Regions from separate parts of the Candidatus Pelagibacter sp. HIMB1506 genome, predicted to be linked through region 1. Evidence: riboswitches for the same ligand, from Rfam matches in the RefSeq annotation. Region 1 holds a riboswitch; the other holds the start of a gene.
The links. Region 1 has a riboswitch for glycine ahead of gcvT (glycine cleavage system aminomethyltransferase GcvT). Riboswitches for the same ligand answer to the same signal wherever they lie in the genome.

Region 1 (8,215 bases):
TGGCTGCTATTTAAATCAGTTTTCTTACCATCTTGAGATGCAAATAAAATTTTTCCTTCTTGATCGTATTGATCAATGATTACAGAAAGTTTTTCATCAGGATTAAGAATTCTAAAGAAATACTTGCAATTCATTTCTATAAAAGGTGAAACATGAAATTTTTTAGAACAATTATTCTGAATTAATTTATTTTCACTATCTACTCTAAAAACATAAGTATGTTGCTCACCAAATGTATTTTTCACCTCATATAATATAGATATTAATTTATCATTTTGATTGTAAACGAAAAAGATACTTAAAGGATTAAAAACATAACCAAAAATTCTTGGATAACAGAGAAGCTTAATTTTAATATCTGTGGTGTCTATTCTATTTTGTTCTAAATTTTTCTTTACCCACTCTTCAAGAGAAGATCCGTCGCGTTCACCATGATCCTTTTCATGAAAACTGATTAGATTGAATTTATTCAATGAAAAGAAGCTTATCTCTTGATCTATTTTTCTTAACTCAGATAAATCAATTAAAAGTGAGAAAACACTATACTTAAAATAGTGTTCTTTAGGTTTGAAACGTTTATGGATTACTTTTCCGTTATATATGCATGAATTAGTCATTTAGGTATTTTAGCATTTCAATCGATGATTTTATTCCATCTTCATGAAAACCGTAACCAAAATAACTCCCACAAAAAAGCAAATCTTTTTTATTTTGTAAACTAGATAGTTCTGATTGAACATCTAGTGCCTGTTGATCATAATAAGGATGAGTAAATTTAACTATTTTAAGTATTTTACTCTCATCAATTTCAAAATAAGGATTAAGAGTTAAAAAAATGTCCTCATTGCATTTAAGGTTTTGCAAAAGGTTTAACCAATAAGTAATAGAATTTTTTTCTAAATCTTTGTCATTGATTGATGAATTCCATGAGGACCATGCCTTTTTATTTTTTGGCATCGCTCTTTTATCTGTATGAATATATGCAATATTTTCCTTGTAACTAAAATTAGATAAAATTTTTGTCTCTTCATTAGTAGGATTATCAATCAACTTTAAAGCTTCATCAGCGTGAGCTGCTATAACAACTTTATCGTAATCAAAAAATTCACTTTCACCACCATAATATAAATCTAACCCTTTTGACTTTCTTATAATTTTTTTAATTTTATAATTTTTAAAATATTCACCACTTATCTTTGAAATTACTTTGTTTACATAAGTTCTACTTCTATTAGATACAGTATACCACTGAGGTCTATTTTTTAATTTAAAGAGCCCATGATTTTGAAAAAATTTTAAAAAGAATGTTATTGGCATCTTGCTAGCTTCATAAGGTGGAATAGACCAGATTGCAGATACCATTGGGATGATATGGTAATCAATAAACGTTTTTGATAGTTTATTGTTTTCCAAATATTCACCTAAAGTTAGTTTTTGATCTCTAACATTTATTTGATCACTTTTTTTATAAAATTTAATGATATCAAAAAACATTTTTAAAAAATTAGGATTAAATAAATTAGATCTATTAGAAAAAATTCCATTTAAACCTTTTCCACAATATTCAAAGTTTGAATTTTCTACTGATACAGAAAATGACATGTCACTTTTTTCTATCTGAACATCATTTTCTTTAAAAAAATTAATTAAATTTGGATAGGTTTGAAAATTAAATACAATAAAACCAATATCTACAGATACTTTCTTTTCATCAAAAACTAAATCTATTGTGTGAGAATGACCACCAAAATGATCTTCTTTCTCAAAAAGATCTACGTGATGTTTTTTTGATAAATAATATGCAGCACTTAAGCCTGATATCCCAGAACCAACTACAGCAATTTTCATTAATGATTATGCCGCGTCTTCTTTAAACTCATCCATACTTGGACAAGTACAAAAGATATTCTTATCTCCATAAACATTGTCCACTCTTGCAACTGGTGGCCAAAATTTATTTGTTTTTAAGAACTTAGCAGGATAAGCAGCTTGCTCTCTTGAATATTTATGATCCCATTCATCTGATGCAAGTTCTATATCTGTATGAGGAGCGTTCTTAATAGGATTATCTACTTTATCAAACTCACCAGAATTAATCTTATCTATTTCAGACTTGATATTAATTAAAGTATCACAAAATCTATCAAGCTCAGATAAACTTTCACTCTCTGTTGGCTCTATCATCATAGTTCCTGCAACTGGCCAAGACATTGTAGGTGCATGGAAACCATAATCGATCAATCTTTTAGCGATATCTTCCTCAGTAATACCTGTCTCACTCTTAATTGATCGAATATCAATGATACATTCATGAGCAACGTTTCCATTTGAGCCTTTGTACAAAATTGGAAAATGATCTTTAAGTCTGTGAGCTATATAATTTGCGTTTAATATAGCAACTTGAGTAGCTAATTTTAAACCTTCTGAACCCATCATTTTAATATACATCCAAGAAATTGATAAAATACTTGAGCTTCCCCAAGGGGCTGCTGAAACTGCTCCTATTCCTGTAGCAGGTCCACAATCTTTAACAACTGGATGATTAGGTAAATAAACTTGCAAATGTCTTTTACATGCAATTGGACCCATTCCTGGTCCTCCACCACCATGTGGAATACAGAATGTTTTGTGTAAATTTATATGACAAACATCTGGACCAAAATTTCCAGGTCTTGCTATTCCAACAAGTGCATTTAAATTTGCACCATCCATGTATACTTGACCACCGTGTTTATGTATAAGTTCACATATATCTGTAATTTTTTCTTCAAATACACCGTGAGTAGAAGGATATGTAACCATTAATGCTCCAAGATTTTCAGAATTTGCTTCTGCTTTTTTTTTCAAATCTTCAAAATCAACATTTCCTTCTTTGTCACAATCAACAACTACAACTTTCATTCCAACCATTTGTGCACTAGCAGGATTTGTTCCATGTGCTGAGCTTGGAATTAAACATATATTTCTATTTTCTTCGCCTCTATCTAAATGATATTTTCTAATTACCATTAACCCCGCATATTCTCCTTGAGCACCTGCATTTGGTTGAAGTGAAACTCCAGAAAAACCTGTAATTGATCTTAACCAATTTTTAAGATCAGTGAATAAAGCTCTATACCCTTCCATCTGCTCTACAGGTACAAACGGATGAGGTTCCGCTAACTCCCTCCATGAAATAGGAATCATTTCTGCAGTAGCATTTAATTTCATAGTACATGATCCAAGTGCAATCATAGTTCTATTAAGAGCTATATCTTTATCTTCTAGTTTTTTTAAATATCTAAGCATCTCGGTTTCTGAATGATATGAATTAAAAACAGGATGTTCTAAATATTTTGAAGTTCTTAATAAATTTTTTGGTAAATTTGGTAAACTTACTGTTGGATCTTCTCTTTTAATCGACTCAGCTGCATTAAAAATTTTCAACAATTGATTTACTCTATAAACATTTTTCTTTTCATCAAAAGAAACAGCCAACATTTCAGAATTTACTCTCCTAATGTTTACTTTTTGATCTAAAGCATTTTTATAGATTTGATCAGTTTTATCTTTTGTTACAATTGTAACTGTATCAAAGAAATGATCTGAATAAATTTCATATCCAGATTGTTTTAATTTATCTGCAAAATTTTTAGCTAATTGAGAAACTCTTTCTGCAATAGTTTTTATTCCATCTGGACCGTGGTAAATAGCATATGCAGCTGAAACAATTGCTAACAATGCTTGAGCAGTACAAATGTTACTTGTCGCTTTATCTCTTCTAATATGTTGCTCTCTTGTTTGAAGTGATAATCTGTAAGCTTTATTTCCATGTCTATCTACTGACACACCAATAATTCTTCCTGGCATAGATCTTTTAAATTCATCTTTAGTTGCAAAGAAAGCTGCATGAGGTCCGCCATAACCCATTGGTATTCCAAACCTTTGTGAACTTCCAACTGCAATATCAGCACCTAATTCTCTTGGTGTTTTAAGTAGCGCTAAAGCTAATAAATCAGAAACTAATACGGCTTTTCCATTTTTTTTATGGATTTTACTAATGGCTTCACTTGGATCTTTAATGTCTCCTAAAGTTCCAGGGTATTGAAGAATTCCACAAACCAAATCCTCTTTAAGTTGATCCAATACTTTATCTTCATTACCAACAAGTACTTTTAATCCCATTGGTTCTGCTCTTGTTTGAATTACATCAATTGTTTGTGGATGACAATTTTCTGAAACAAAAACTAAATTGCTATCTTTTTTGTTTAATCTATGACTTAATCCCATAGCTTCTGCAGCTGCTGTTCCTTCATCAAGCAACGATGCATTTGCAATATCCATACCTGTGAAATCAACAATCATTTGTTGAAAGTTTAGAAGCATTTCTAATCTTCCTTGCGCTACTTCAGGCTGATAAGGAGTATAAGAAGTGTACCAACCTGGATTTTCTAAAATATTTCTTAAAATTACATATGGAGTGTAAGTTCCATAGTAACCCATACCAATAAAATTTGAATAAATTTGATTTTTTTTTGAAATCGCTTTCAATTTTCTTAATGCTTCATATTCAGAGTTAGACTCTCCTATATTTAATCCATCTTTCAATTGTATCTTTTCTGGAACTGTACTTTTTATTAAATCGTCTAATGAATTATAATTAAGCTCCTTCAGCATTTTATTTTGATCTTCTTCTGAAGGGCCAATGTGTCTTTTTAAAAAGTCTTTTTGTGAATTATGTAACATTAGCTAGCACTCTCCTTTGCAAATTTATCATATTCTTCTTTGTTCATTAAGCTGTCCATTTCTGAACTATCTTTTAATTTAAGTTTAAAAAACCAAGCTGATCCCTCAGGGTCTTCGTTAATCTTAGCAGGATCATCTACTATGGCTTGGTTGGTATCTACTACTTCACCACTTACTGGAGTATAAACATCACTTGCAGCTTTAGTTGACTCAACTACTCCTGCTGTTCCGTCTTTTTCAACGCTTGAACCTTTTTCAGGTAACTCAGCAAAAACAATATCTCCTAACATTTCTGTTGCATGTTTTGTAATTCCAATGGTAGCAACATCGCCTTCCACTGTAATCCACTCGTGCTCTTTTGAAAATTTAACCTCACTCATTAGTTTGCTCCTTTCACGTAACTTTTTTTATAAAATGGTAACCCACAAACACTTGCAGGATGTTTTTTTCCTCTTACTTCAAGTAAAATTTTTGTATCGACTTTAGAAAACTCTTTATCAATGTAGCCCATTGCTATTGGGCCATTTACACTCGGACCAAAGGTTCCACTGGTAATCTCGCCAATAAGTTTTTCTGACTCATCAAAGATTTTAGTTTTTTCTCTGGCAATCAATCTTCCTTCTGGCTTAATCCCAATTCTAATTTTAGAGGTACCTTCTTGTATTTCTCTCATAATTTTATCAGAACCAACAAATCCACCATTTGAAATTCTCTCTTTAGAAATCGCCCACTTTAAGTTTGCTTCAATTGGTGTTTTTTCAGTATCAAGTTCATGTCCATATAAGCACAATCCAGCCTCTAATCTCAAGGTATCTCTTGCCCCAAGTCCTATAAGTTGTGCTCCTTTTTCCATCAAATTCTGAGTAAATACCTCAGCTAAATCGTTATTAATAGATACTTCAAAACCATCTTCTCCTGTGTATCCAGATCTTGTTACAAAAACTTTCTGATCTTTATAATCAAACCAGTTCCCTGTCATAAAATTAAGTTTTTCAACACCCTCTATTATATTGTTTAAAATCTCAACTGACTTTGGACCCTGGATTGCAATTAATGCTCTTTGATCATCAAGAACCATTTCATATTTACTTTTAAGTAAATCTGATAAAATTTTAAAATCATTGTCTTTGCATGCTGCGTTTAAAATAATTAAATATCCTTTTTCAATTTTAGTGATTATCAAATCATCATGAATTCCTGCACTATCATTCATTAAAAAACTATATTTAGAACAGTTTTGTTTCAAATTTTTTAAATCAAGTGGAAAAATTTTTTCAAGATCAGCAGTTAAATCTTCTTCGCCATAAATAAATAATTGACCCATATGAGACACATCAAAAATACCTGCATTTGATCTTGTAAATTTATGTTCTTCAACAATTCCTTTGCTGTATTGTATGGGCATTTCATATCCAGCAAATTCTACAAATTTAGCTTGGTTATCTTGATGAAGTTTGTTTAAAGATGTTTTTTTTCCCATACTAACTCTGTCGTACCCATCTGTATTTTTGCCTGAGAGTTTTACTCCTTCGGCGAGAATTCAATCTCTTTCCAGAGTTAATATAATACGGTCCTTTTACCTGAGAGTTTCCTGGGCGGTTGCTCCTTCGGTGTCACAATGTTTGTGATCTCTCCCGTTAACAAATATTCTAATAAATACTGTTTAATGTCAAATGTTATTAGATCGCTTTTTTTTCTGATGTATATAAATTGTAAAATTGAAGTAAAACTGCAAAAATAACTATTGATCCTCCAATTATCACTATGAAAGGCGGTTGTTCATTTATAAACAACCACGCCCATAAAGGACCTAGTACTGCTTCTGTTAACATTATGATTCCAACCATTGCTGATGGTGTTCTTTGAGCTCCGATAGTAATAAATATAAAACCTAATCCTAATTGTAAAAACCCAGCTAAAAATCCTAAAAAGATATCGTTTGGAGATATCATTATTTTTTCTGACATTAGATAACCAATTAACAAAGCAAAAACTCCTGCAACAAATTGAGCAGGAACCATATCAACAGTTGGATATTTTCTTACAACTAAAATTAAAGTAGCAAATGATATTGGCATTATGAAAGCTGCAATATTTCCAGACATTTGACCTGGAGATAAAGAGCTTCCAACCATTAGAAGTATTCCTGAAATTGCAAGAATTATTGAAGTCAGAGTGATTGCTGAAATTTTTTCTTTTAAAAAAAAATAACCAAATATTGCTAGGAAGATTGTTTGTGTTTGAATAATAAAATTAGCATTAGCAACTGTTGTGTTATACATCGCAAATACATAGCCACTAAAACCGAGTGATAAAATAAATCCACCAAAGAAACCAGGAAATCCTAAATTATAAAAGGATCTAAATACTTGTTTTTTATAAGTTAAAACTAAGTACAAGCTAATTACAATAAGGAAAAATACTGTTCTCCAAAATAATATTTGCCAAAGAGTTGCCCCTTCAAATGACTTAACAATCAAACCTCCAAAACTAAGACTACACGCACCTAAGAAAATTAAAAAAGGCCCTGGAAATTTTCTAATAATATTCATTATATTTGATTGAGTAAGTTCTGAGTATCCATCTCATACAATTTAAATAAAGTTTCAGCATCAGATAAATTTATCTCTTTAAATTTGATTTTTGAGCCAGGTGATATTTGTACCAATCGATCATAATCAACACTAGCTACCACACCAATTTTTGGATATCCTCCAATAGTACCATGGTCTGAAAGCATAATAATTGGGTTTCCATCTGCTGGTACTTGGATGACTCCTTTTAACAACCCTTCTGATTTAATGTTGGTATTTACAATATTTTCAATTTTTGGACCTTCTAATCTCATTCCCATTCTATCTGAAAGTTTTGACACAGAAAATTCTTTTTCAAAAAATATCTTTTTTCCTTCATCAGAAAAATAATCAAAGTTTGGTCCTTTTATTACTCTAATATTTTCAACTTTAGAATTTATACAGTTAGTCTTTTTTTTACTTTGGTCTGAATTAATATTTAGGATATTTATTTTTTGACCGTTCTCTAATTTTTTTCCATTATTTGATCCAATATTTGCCTTGGTATTTATCGAACAACTATTCCATTGAAATTTTAAATCTAATTCTCCACCAACTGCTAAATATCCATAAATTGACTTATTTGTTGAGATTAGATTAATTTCATCTCCACTTTCAATTTGATAACTCTCATAACAATTACCATCAATTTCTGTACCACCTTTAATAATTTTAAAAATAACATCACCTGTAACTGCAATATTAATTTTATCTCCATAATATTTTATATGTGGTCCTTGGTATGCAAATTCTATAACTGGCGAATTTAATTTATTATCTACCAGCTTGTTAGCTAAACTATAATTTCTATTATCCATCGCTCCACTAAATGGAATTCCTATATGATATAAATTATTTCTTCCTTGGTCCTGAAAGGTTGTGTTTACTCCGGCTCTTATAATTTCGAAATTATTTGT
Region 2 (8,215 bases), 600 kb from region 1:
TGTAATATTTTTTTTTAATAATTTACTTAAAATATCATTCGATAAGTTGGCATCAGTAAATATGTATGCCAAGGTGGTTCCCATATTTGGAAATATCATACCTGAACCTTTGGCTACACCATAAATTTTTACCTCTTTATCTCCAATTTTACATTGTTCCATCGCAAGTTTTGGTTTTGTATCAGTGGTCATTATTCCTAAAGCTGCTTTCATCCAAAGAAATTTGTTTTGTGTATAGTTAATTTTTTTAATCAAGTTTGGAATTTGATCTATTATCTTTTCACGTGGAAAGGTTTCACCTATTGTACCTGTGCATCCAAAAATAATTTCCTTTGAAGTAATTTTTTTTGGATAATCTTCATCTTCAACTTGTTTTTTTGATAATTGCTCAGAAGTTAAATCAGCAATTTTTGCAAGACTTTCGTAACCTTGTTCGCCCGTGAAAGCATTTGCATTTCTAGTATTTACAATAAGAGAATAAATTTTTTTTGATTTTTGATTTATATTCCATTTAATATTTTCTGAGATAATTTTTGACTGTGTATAGACAGAGGCATGATTTGCACCATCTCTAAAGTAAAACATTACTAAATCATCTCTTTTAGTTTTGTATAAATCTGCACTTAGAGCTGAAATAGATAAGCCATCTATATGATCAAGGTCCTGGAAATCCATCATTCTGGTATTTTTTGATTTCGAGTTTAAAAAATTTGTTAAATTAATACCCATGATATTTAAAATAATTGTTTAATACATATATTAAACAATATATTTAAAGAATAAATCAAATAGTCATGTTTAACCCACTTAACCTAATTACAAAATTTATCAAATCTAGTAATCAAAAAGAACTAGATAGAATTGGAAAAATAGTAGAAAAAATAAATTCATACGAGGAACAATTCATAAAATTAAACGATACAGACTTTCCAAAAAAAACAGTTGAATTTAAAAATCAATTAAAAAATGGAAAAAGTTTAGACGAGATTCTACCTGAAGCATTTGCATTAGTAAGGGAAGCTGCAAAAAGAACAAGACAAGAAAGACATTTTGATGTTCAACTTATCGGGGGAGTAGTTCTCCACGAAGGTAAAATTGCTGAAATGAGAACGGGTGAGGGAAAAACACTAACTATTGCCTTAGCGGCTTATTTAAATGCGCTTTCTGAAAATGGAGTTCATATAGTAACAGTTAACGATTATTTAGCAAAAAGAGACTCGATGGAAATGGGTATAATATATAATTTTCTAGGTCTTACTTCTGGATTTATAAATAATGACCAAGATGATCTGGAAAGAAAGAAAAACTACAATTGTGACATTACTTATGCAACCAACAGTGAATTAGGATTTGATTATCTAAGAGACAACATGAAGTTTTCTCAAAAAGAGATGGTTCAAAGATCTCATGCATTTTCAATTGTAGATGAAATAGATTCCTGTTTAATTGATGAAGCAAGAACTCCACTTATAATTTCTGGAGCTGCGGAAGATAAAACTGCTCAATATCTAGCAATAGATAAACTTGTTAAAATTTTAAATAATAAAGATTTTGAAATAGATGAGAAAGAAAAAAGTATACTTTTAACAAACGAGGGTATTAATAATGTTGAAAAACTTTTTTCTAATTCAGGTATCCTAAAAAATGATAATTTTTATGACCCAGAAAACCTTCATTTAGTTCACCACGTAAATCAAGCACTTCGTGCAAACCATTTATTTGAAAAAGGAAAAGATTACATAGTAAAAGATGGAATTCTTAAAATCATAGACGAGTTGACTGGTAGAATTTTAGAGGGAAGAAGATTTGGAGATGGACTTCATCAGGCTCTTGAAGCTAAAGAAAAAATTCAGATACAAGCTGAAAATCAAACTTTAGCATCTATTACCTATCAAAATTATTTTAAACTATACAATAAAATATCAGGTTGTACCGGTACTGCAGTAACAGAGTCTGAGGAATTTTTTGAGATATATAATCTTTCAGTAGTTGTAATCCCAACAAATAAAGAAATGATCCGAAAGGACTATAATGATTTAATCTTTAGAACTGAAAAAGAAAAAAATGATGCAATAATTAATAAGATCATTGAAAAACATGAAATTGGTCAACCAATTTTAGTTTTCACATCTAGTATCAACAAGTCTGAAGTTTATTCTAAATTATTAAATGAAAAAAATATTAAACACGTAGTTTTAAATGCAAAGAACCATGAAAATGAAGCTGAAATTATTGCAAATGCAGGAAAAGAAAAATCTTTGATAATTACAACCAGTATTTCTGGTAGAGGTGTTGACATCCAGCTTGGTGGAAAAAAAGGATCAATTCCTGATGATCAGTTAAAAATAGATAAAGAAAAAATTAAATCTCTAGGTGGTTTATTTGTAATTGGTACAGAAAGAATGGAGTCTAGAAGAGTGGACAATCAGGCAAGAGGAAGAGCTGGACGACAAGGAGATGAGGGTAGTTCTGTATTTTATGTAAGTTTAGAAGATGATTTGATGAGAATTTTTGGCTCAGAATCTATGAATAATATGCTTGAAAAACTTGGTTTAAAAGATGGTGAAAGTATTGATCACCCTTGGATCAACAAAGCATTAGAAAGAGCTCAGCAGAAAGTTGAAGCCAGAAATTTTGATATCAGAAAAACACTTATCAAATTTGACAATGTTTTAAATGACCAAAGACATGTTGTGTTTTCTCAAAGAAAAAATGCAATGAATAGTGAAAATATTTTTGATTATTCCGACGAATTTTTAAAAGAAATATCAGAAGATTTGATAAAATTAAAAATTCAAAACCTATCTAATCCAAAAAGTAATGAATTTAACAATAAAGTTAGGCAAATTGTTGGGAAAAGTTTTAATGATACTGAACTTGAAAGTTTGATTTCTGCAAAAGATAATGAACTGAAAGAGCAAATATCCTCAAAATTTAATGAGACACGTAATGAAAGAATTAAAGTTCTAAACGAGCAACATGCAAAAGAAATTGAAAAAAGAATATTTTTGCAAACAATAGATTTGAATTGGAAATCACATATACAATATTTAGAACAACTTAGACAAGTGATTGGATTAAGATCTTACGGTCAAAGAGATCCTTTAGTTGAATATAAAAAAGAAGCTTTTGATTTATTTTCAAATTTATTAGAAAAACTAAAATTAGACTACGTTACAATTTTAATGAATTTAAAAGTTATAACAGAAGAAAGATCTTCCAATGAGGAAAGAGTAAATCCAAAACCACAAGCCAAAAAAATGGGAAGAAATGAACCTTGCTTCTGTGGATCAGGCAAGAAGTTTAAACATTGCCATGGAGCTTTGTAATTCTTAAAAAAGAAAAAATAAAGAAGCTAAAAATAATAAACCTACACCAATACCAAATAATAATTTTTTTGATTTGAAAATGTTATCAAAACTATTTTTCTTAATGGTCAAATTACTTAAATCTTCTACATTGCTCATAAAACCATCATTTCTTCCAATTTTTAAAAATTTATTTTTTCTTTCATTCATTATATCTTCTGACGTCATTTCTTTGTATTGATCTAAATTTGTAGAAATAGATTTTCTAACGTTATCAAGCATCAGGTCTCTATCCCTGTGAGCACCACCTAAAGGTTCTGGGATTATTTCATCAATAACTTTTAATTTTAATAAATCTTTTGCGGAAAGCTTCATTGCTTTTGCTGCATCAAGCATTTTTTTTGGATCTCTCCATAATATAGTTGCACAGCCTTCAGGAGATATAACTGAATAAATAGCATTTTCTAGCATGATAACTTTGTTAGACGATGCTAATGCAATCGCACCACCTGATCCACCTTCACCTATAATTATTGCAATAGTTGGAACCTTTAGTTCCATGCAACATTCAATTGATTTTGCTATTGCCTCAGCTTGACCTCTTTCCTCTGCACCAACACCAGGATAAGCGCCTGGCGTGTCTATAAAAGAGATAATTGGAATTTTAAATTTATTTGCTAAATTCATTAAACGAATAGTTTTTCTATAACCCTCAGGTCGCATCATCCCAAAATTTCTTTGAATTCTGCTATCCAAATCTTCACCCTTTTCTTGACCGATAACTAAAACTGACTGACCATTAAATTTTGCAAAACCAGTAAGTACAGATTTATCTTCACCATAATAACGATCTCCAGATAGAGAAATAAAATCTTCGAATAAATTATCTATGAAAAATTTAGACTTTGGTCTGTCTTCATGTCTTGCAACCATGGTGGTTTGCCACGGATCTAGGTTTGAATATATATCATTTAATTTTTGATCTAACTCAACTTGTGTTTTTGAAATTTTTTGGGTATCCACTTCTGATAATCCCTCTTGATTGTAGGGATCTTTTAATTTTTCCAATTCTGTCTCTAAATCTTTAATCTCAGTTTCAAAATTAAGATAATTTTTCATAATAAGGTTATAGCGGATGGTTAATTCATAAAAAAGGCAATAAAATGATATTTAATTTAAAGTGTAATTGTTATTAATTGACTCTTTTCTAGAAGAAGATACATATTTTGCTATCGGGAGAGACTAATAGATTTAGCACCGAAGGAGCAACCACCCCGGAAACTCTCAGGTAAAAAGGACCGATAGTTGCATAACACTCTGGAAAGAGAATTAATTCCGCCGAAGGAGCAAAACTCTCAGGCAAAAATACAGATGGGGTAATTTAGGTGATATGCAAGAAAAATATATAAATATAAATACTTTAAAAGTATCTGAAAAACTTTCTCAATTTATTAGCGACGAGCTATTAAAAGAAACAGATCTATCTGTTGATAATTTTTGGTCAGGGTTCGAGAAAACAGTCAATGAATTAGCACCTAAAAATAAAGAATTAATAAAATTTAGAGAAGACTTACAAAAACAAATAGACAATTGGCATATAAAAAATAAGGGAAATGAATTTAATTTGTCAGATTATAAAAAATTTCTAACAGAAATTGGTTATTTGAAAGAAGAAGGTGACGATTTTGAAATATCAACCCAAAATGTTGATGAGGAAATAACAAGTATTGCTGGGCCTCAACTTGTTGTACCAGTCATGAATGCGAGATACGCATTAAATGCAGCTAATGCTAGATGGATGAGCTTATACGATAGTCTGTATGGAACAGATGTAATTGAACAATCAGAAGATAGCGTATCTGAAAGATACGACCCGTTGAGAGGTGAGATGGTAATAAAATATGGAAGAGATTTTTTAGATAAATATTTTCCATTAGCAGGATTGAGTTGGCAAAAAATTACAAGTTTTGCGGTTAAGTATGGAAAATTTAAAGCTTTAAAAGGTGCTGATATATATGATTTGGTAGATGAGAATAAGTTTATTGGTCATAGGGGTGAAGCTGACAACCCGTCTGCTATAATTTTAAAAAATAACAATTTACATATAGAAATTTTAAAAGATTCAAGAGCTTTTGCGGCTCAACAAGATCATGCTGGGATTAGTGACATAATTTTAGAATCTGCGGTGTCAACTATATGCGATAACGAAGATAGTGTAGCTGCTGTAGATGCAGAAGATAAAATTGTTTGTTACAGAAATTGGCTAGGTCTAATGAAAGGTGATCTAAAATCAAAGTTTGAAAAAGAAGGAAAATTATTTGAAAGAAAACTTAATCCTAATAGAAGCTATATTTCAAAAGATGGAAAAGGTTTAAAGCTTCATGGAAGAAGTTTACTGCTAGTTAGAAATGTTGGTCACTTAATGACTAATCCATCAATAATTTTAAAAGATGGTAGTGAAGTTCCAGAAGGAATAATGGATGCATTCATTACTACAGCCGCTGCCCTTCATGATATTAAGAAAAAAACCAATTCAAGAACTGGTTCTATTTATATTGTGAAACCAAAAATGCATGGACCAGATGAAACTACATTTACTGATTTGCTTTTCTCAAAAGTTGAAGAAGTTTTAGGTTTGCCAAAATACACCTGCAAGATTGGAATAATGGATGAAGAAAGAAGAACTTCAGCTAATTTAAAAGAGTGCATTAGATCGTTAAAAAATAGAGTTTTCTTTATAAATACAGGTTTTCTAGACAGAACTGGTGATGAAATGCACACCTCTATGGAAGCTGGTCCGATGATTAAAAAAGGTGACATGAAAACTTCAAAATGGATTACAGCCTATGAAAATAACAATGTTGATATTGGTTTAAAATGTGGATTTTCTGGAAAAGCTCAAATTGGAAAAGGAATGTGGGCAATGCCTGATAAAATGAAAGATATGATGGAGCAAAAAACTGGACATTTAAAAGCAGGTGCAAATTGTGCATGGGTTCCATCTCCAACTGCTGCGGCTTTGCATTCGCTACATTATCATGAAATAAATATTTTTGATGAACAACAAAAAATTAAAAATAGAGAAGAAGCAAAGCTTGATGATCTTTTAACAATACCTACTGCTGATAGACCAAATTGGTCTGTGGATGAAATTAATAAAGAAATTTCTAACTCAGCTCAAACTTTATTAGGTTATGTGGTCAGATGGATCGACCAAGGAGTTGGGTGCTCCAAAGTACCAGATATAAATAACGTGGGTTTGATGGAAGATAGAGCTACACTTAGAATTTCATCTCAACATATTGCAAATTGGATACATCACGGAATTACAACAAAAATTCAAGTTGTAGAAATTCTTAAAGACATGGCTAAAATTGTAGATGATCAAAATAAAAATAACTCTAATTACGTAAGAATGAGTGATAACTTTGAAAATTCAATTGCATTTCAAACTGCTTGTGATTTGGTGTTTAAAGGAAAAGAACAACCATCTGGTTATACTGAACCTTTGCTGCATTTAAATAGACTTACTAAAAAGTCTAATCTGAATCAGAAACTAAGTTAGACCGATTTTTAAAAGCAGAAAATAAAGTCCCGTCGTCTAAACTTTCAATTTCACCACCAACAGGTAACCCTTGTGCAAGTTTTGTAATTTTTACATTAGAATTTTTTAGACTATCTTGAATGTAATAAGCAGTAGTTTGACCTTCAACAGTTGCACTTGTGGCCAATATAACTTCTTCAATTTTATCTCGATTAACTCTCTCAACCAACGCGTTTACAAGTAAATCTTCTTTTCTTTGACCTACTGATGAAATGGTGCCTCCCAGAATATGAAAATACCCTTGATAAATATTTGAATTTTCAATCGACCATTGGTCAGCAATATCTTCCACAACACAAATCTTTGAATATTTATTTCTTGTAGTTTCACAATTTATACATCCAGTTGAAATTGATTTAAGTGAACCACAAGAATTACATCTAGTTACATTTTTATAAACTTGAGCCAATGTATTTGCCATTGGTTTTACTAATTCATCGCGGTTATTAATAAGTTTTAAAACAATTCTTTTTGCAGATTTTGGTCCTAAACCTGGAAGCTTTGAAATTAATTTTATTAATTCCTCAATCTCGTTAATATTTTGCATCTGCTATAGTGGCCACTTAAAACCAGGTATTCCAAATCCACCTGTAGCTTTTGATATCTCTTCTGATGTTTTCGACTTTAATTGTGATTTGGCGTTATTATGTGCAGCTACAATTAAATCTTCTATTATTGATTTGTCTTCTTTCATTATTTCATCTGATAGTTTAATTGATTGCATTTCACCTTCTCCATCCAAGACGATTTTTGCTGAATTTGAGCCAGAAATACCCTCTACTCTAATCTCTTTAATTTTTTGCTGACTCTCTTTCATTTTTGCTTCAAGTTCTTTTGCTTTGTCTAATATTTTATTAAAATCAGTCATTATTTTTATCCTCCTTAATTATCGATTTAACATCTACCAGTTCTGCATCAGGAAAATTTTCCATAAAGTTTTTATAAATTTCAGTTTGTTTAGCTTTTTCAATTAATATTTTTTTTTCATTTTCTTTCTTTTCTCTAATTGAAAGATCTCCTTTTGATTTACTAAGTGTGATAATCCATCTTTCTTTTGTCCATTCAAAAAGCTTTGTGGAAAGATCTTTTACAAAATCTTTATCTAGGCTGTCATTAAATGAAATCTCAATCCTATTTTTTTCAAATTTGACCAAATTGACATTTTTCTCTAATTCAAATTTAAGTTTTAATTCTCTTTTACTTGTGCAAGTAGCAATTAATTCATCAAAAGAATTAATTTGAGTTTTAATTTCTGCTTTAACTTCAGTTTGTATTTCAGGATTCTTTTTTTCTTCTTGAGAAA

Region 2: it holds a riboswitch for glycine, as region 1 does, so the genes downstream of both, ACTTA8_RS07900 (malate synthase G) here and gcvT (glycine cleavage system aminomethyltransferase GcvT) in region 1, are expected to answer to the same signal.

The regions. Positions count from the first base shown of each region.
Region 1 covers NZ_JBNAIS010000001.1:874,742-882,956, forward strand. Annotated here, with positions in the region: gene ACTTA8_RS04795 (DUF1365 domain-containing protein) at 1-617, opposite strand, end outside; gene ACTTA8_RS04800 (NAD(P)/FAD-dependent oxidoreductase) at 610-1,848, opposite strand; gene gcvP (aminomethyl-transferring glycine dehydrogenase) at 1,855-4,725, opposite strand; gene gcvH (glycine cleavage system protein GcvH) at 4,725-5,105, opposite strand; gene gcvT (glycine cleavage system aminomethyltransferase GcvT) at 5,105-6,205, opposite strand; glycine riboswitch at 6,284-6,373, opposite strand; gene ACTTA8_RS04820 (DMT family transporter) at 6,405-7,277, opposite strand; gene ACTTA8_RS04825 (biotin-dependent carboxyltransferase family protein) at 7,277-8,215, opposite strand, start outside; gene ACTTA8_RS04830 (allophanate hydrolase subunit 1) at 8,208-8,215, opposite strand, start outside.
Region 2 covers NZ_JBNAIS010000001.1:1,475,558-1,483,772, reverse strand. Annotated here, with positions in the region: gene argJ (bifunctional glutamate N-acetyltransferase/amino-acid acetyltransferase ArgJ) at 1-729, opposite strand, end outside; gene secA (preprotein translocase subunit SecA) at 795-3,329, shown strand; gene ACTTA8_RS07905 (acetyl-CoA carboxylase carboxyltransferase subunit alpha) at 3,333-4,427, opposite strand; glycine riboswitch at 4,532-4,619, shown strand; gene ACTTA8_RS07900 (malate synthase G) at 4,699-6,873, shown strand; gene recR (recombination mediator RecR) at 6,848-7,459, opposite strand; gene ACTTA8_RS07890 (YbaB/EbfC family nucleoid-associated protein) at 7,463-7,780, opposite strand; gene dnaX (DNA polymerase III subunit gamma/tau) at 7,773-8,215, opposite strand, start outside.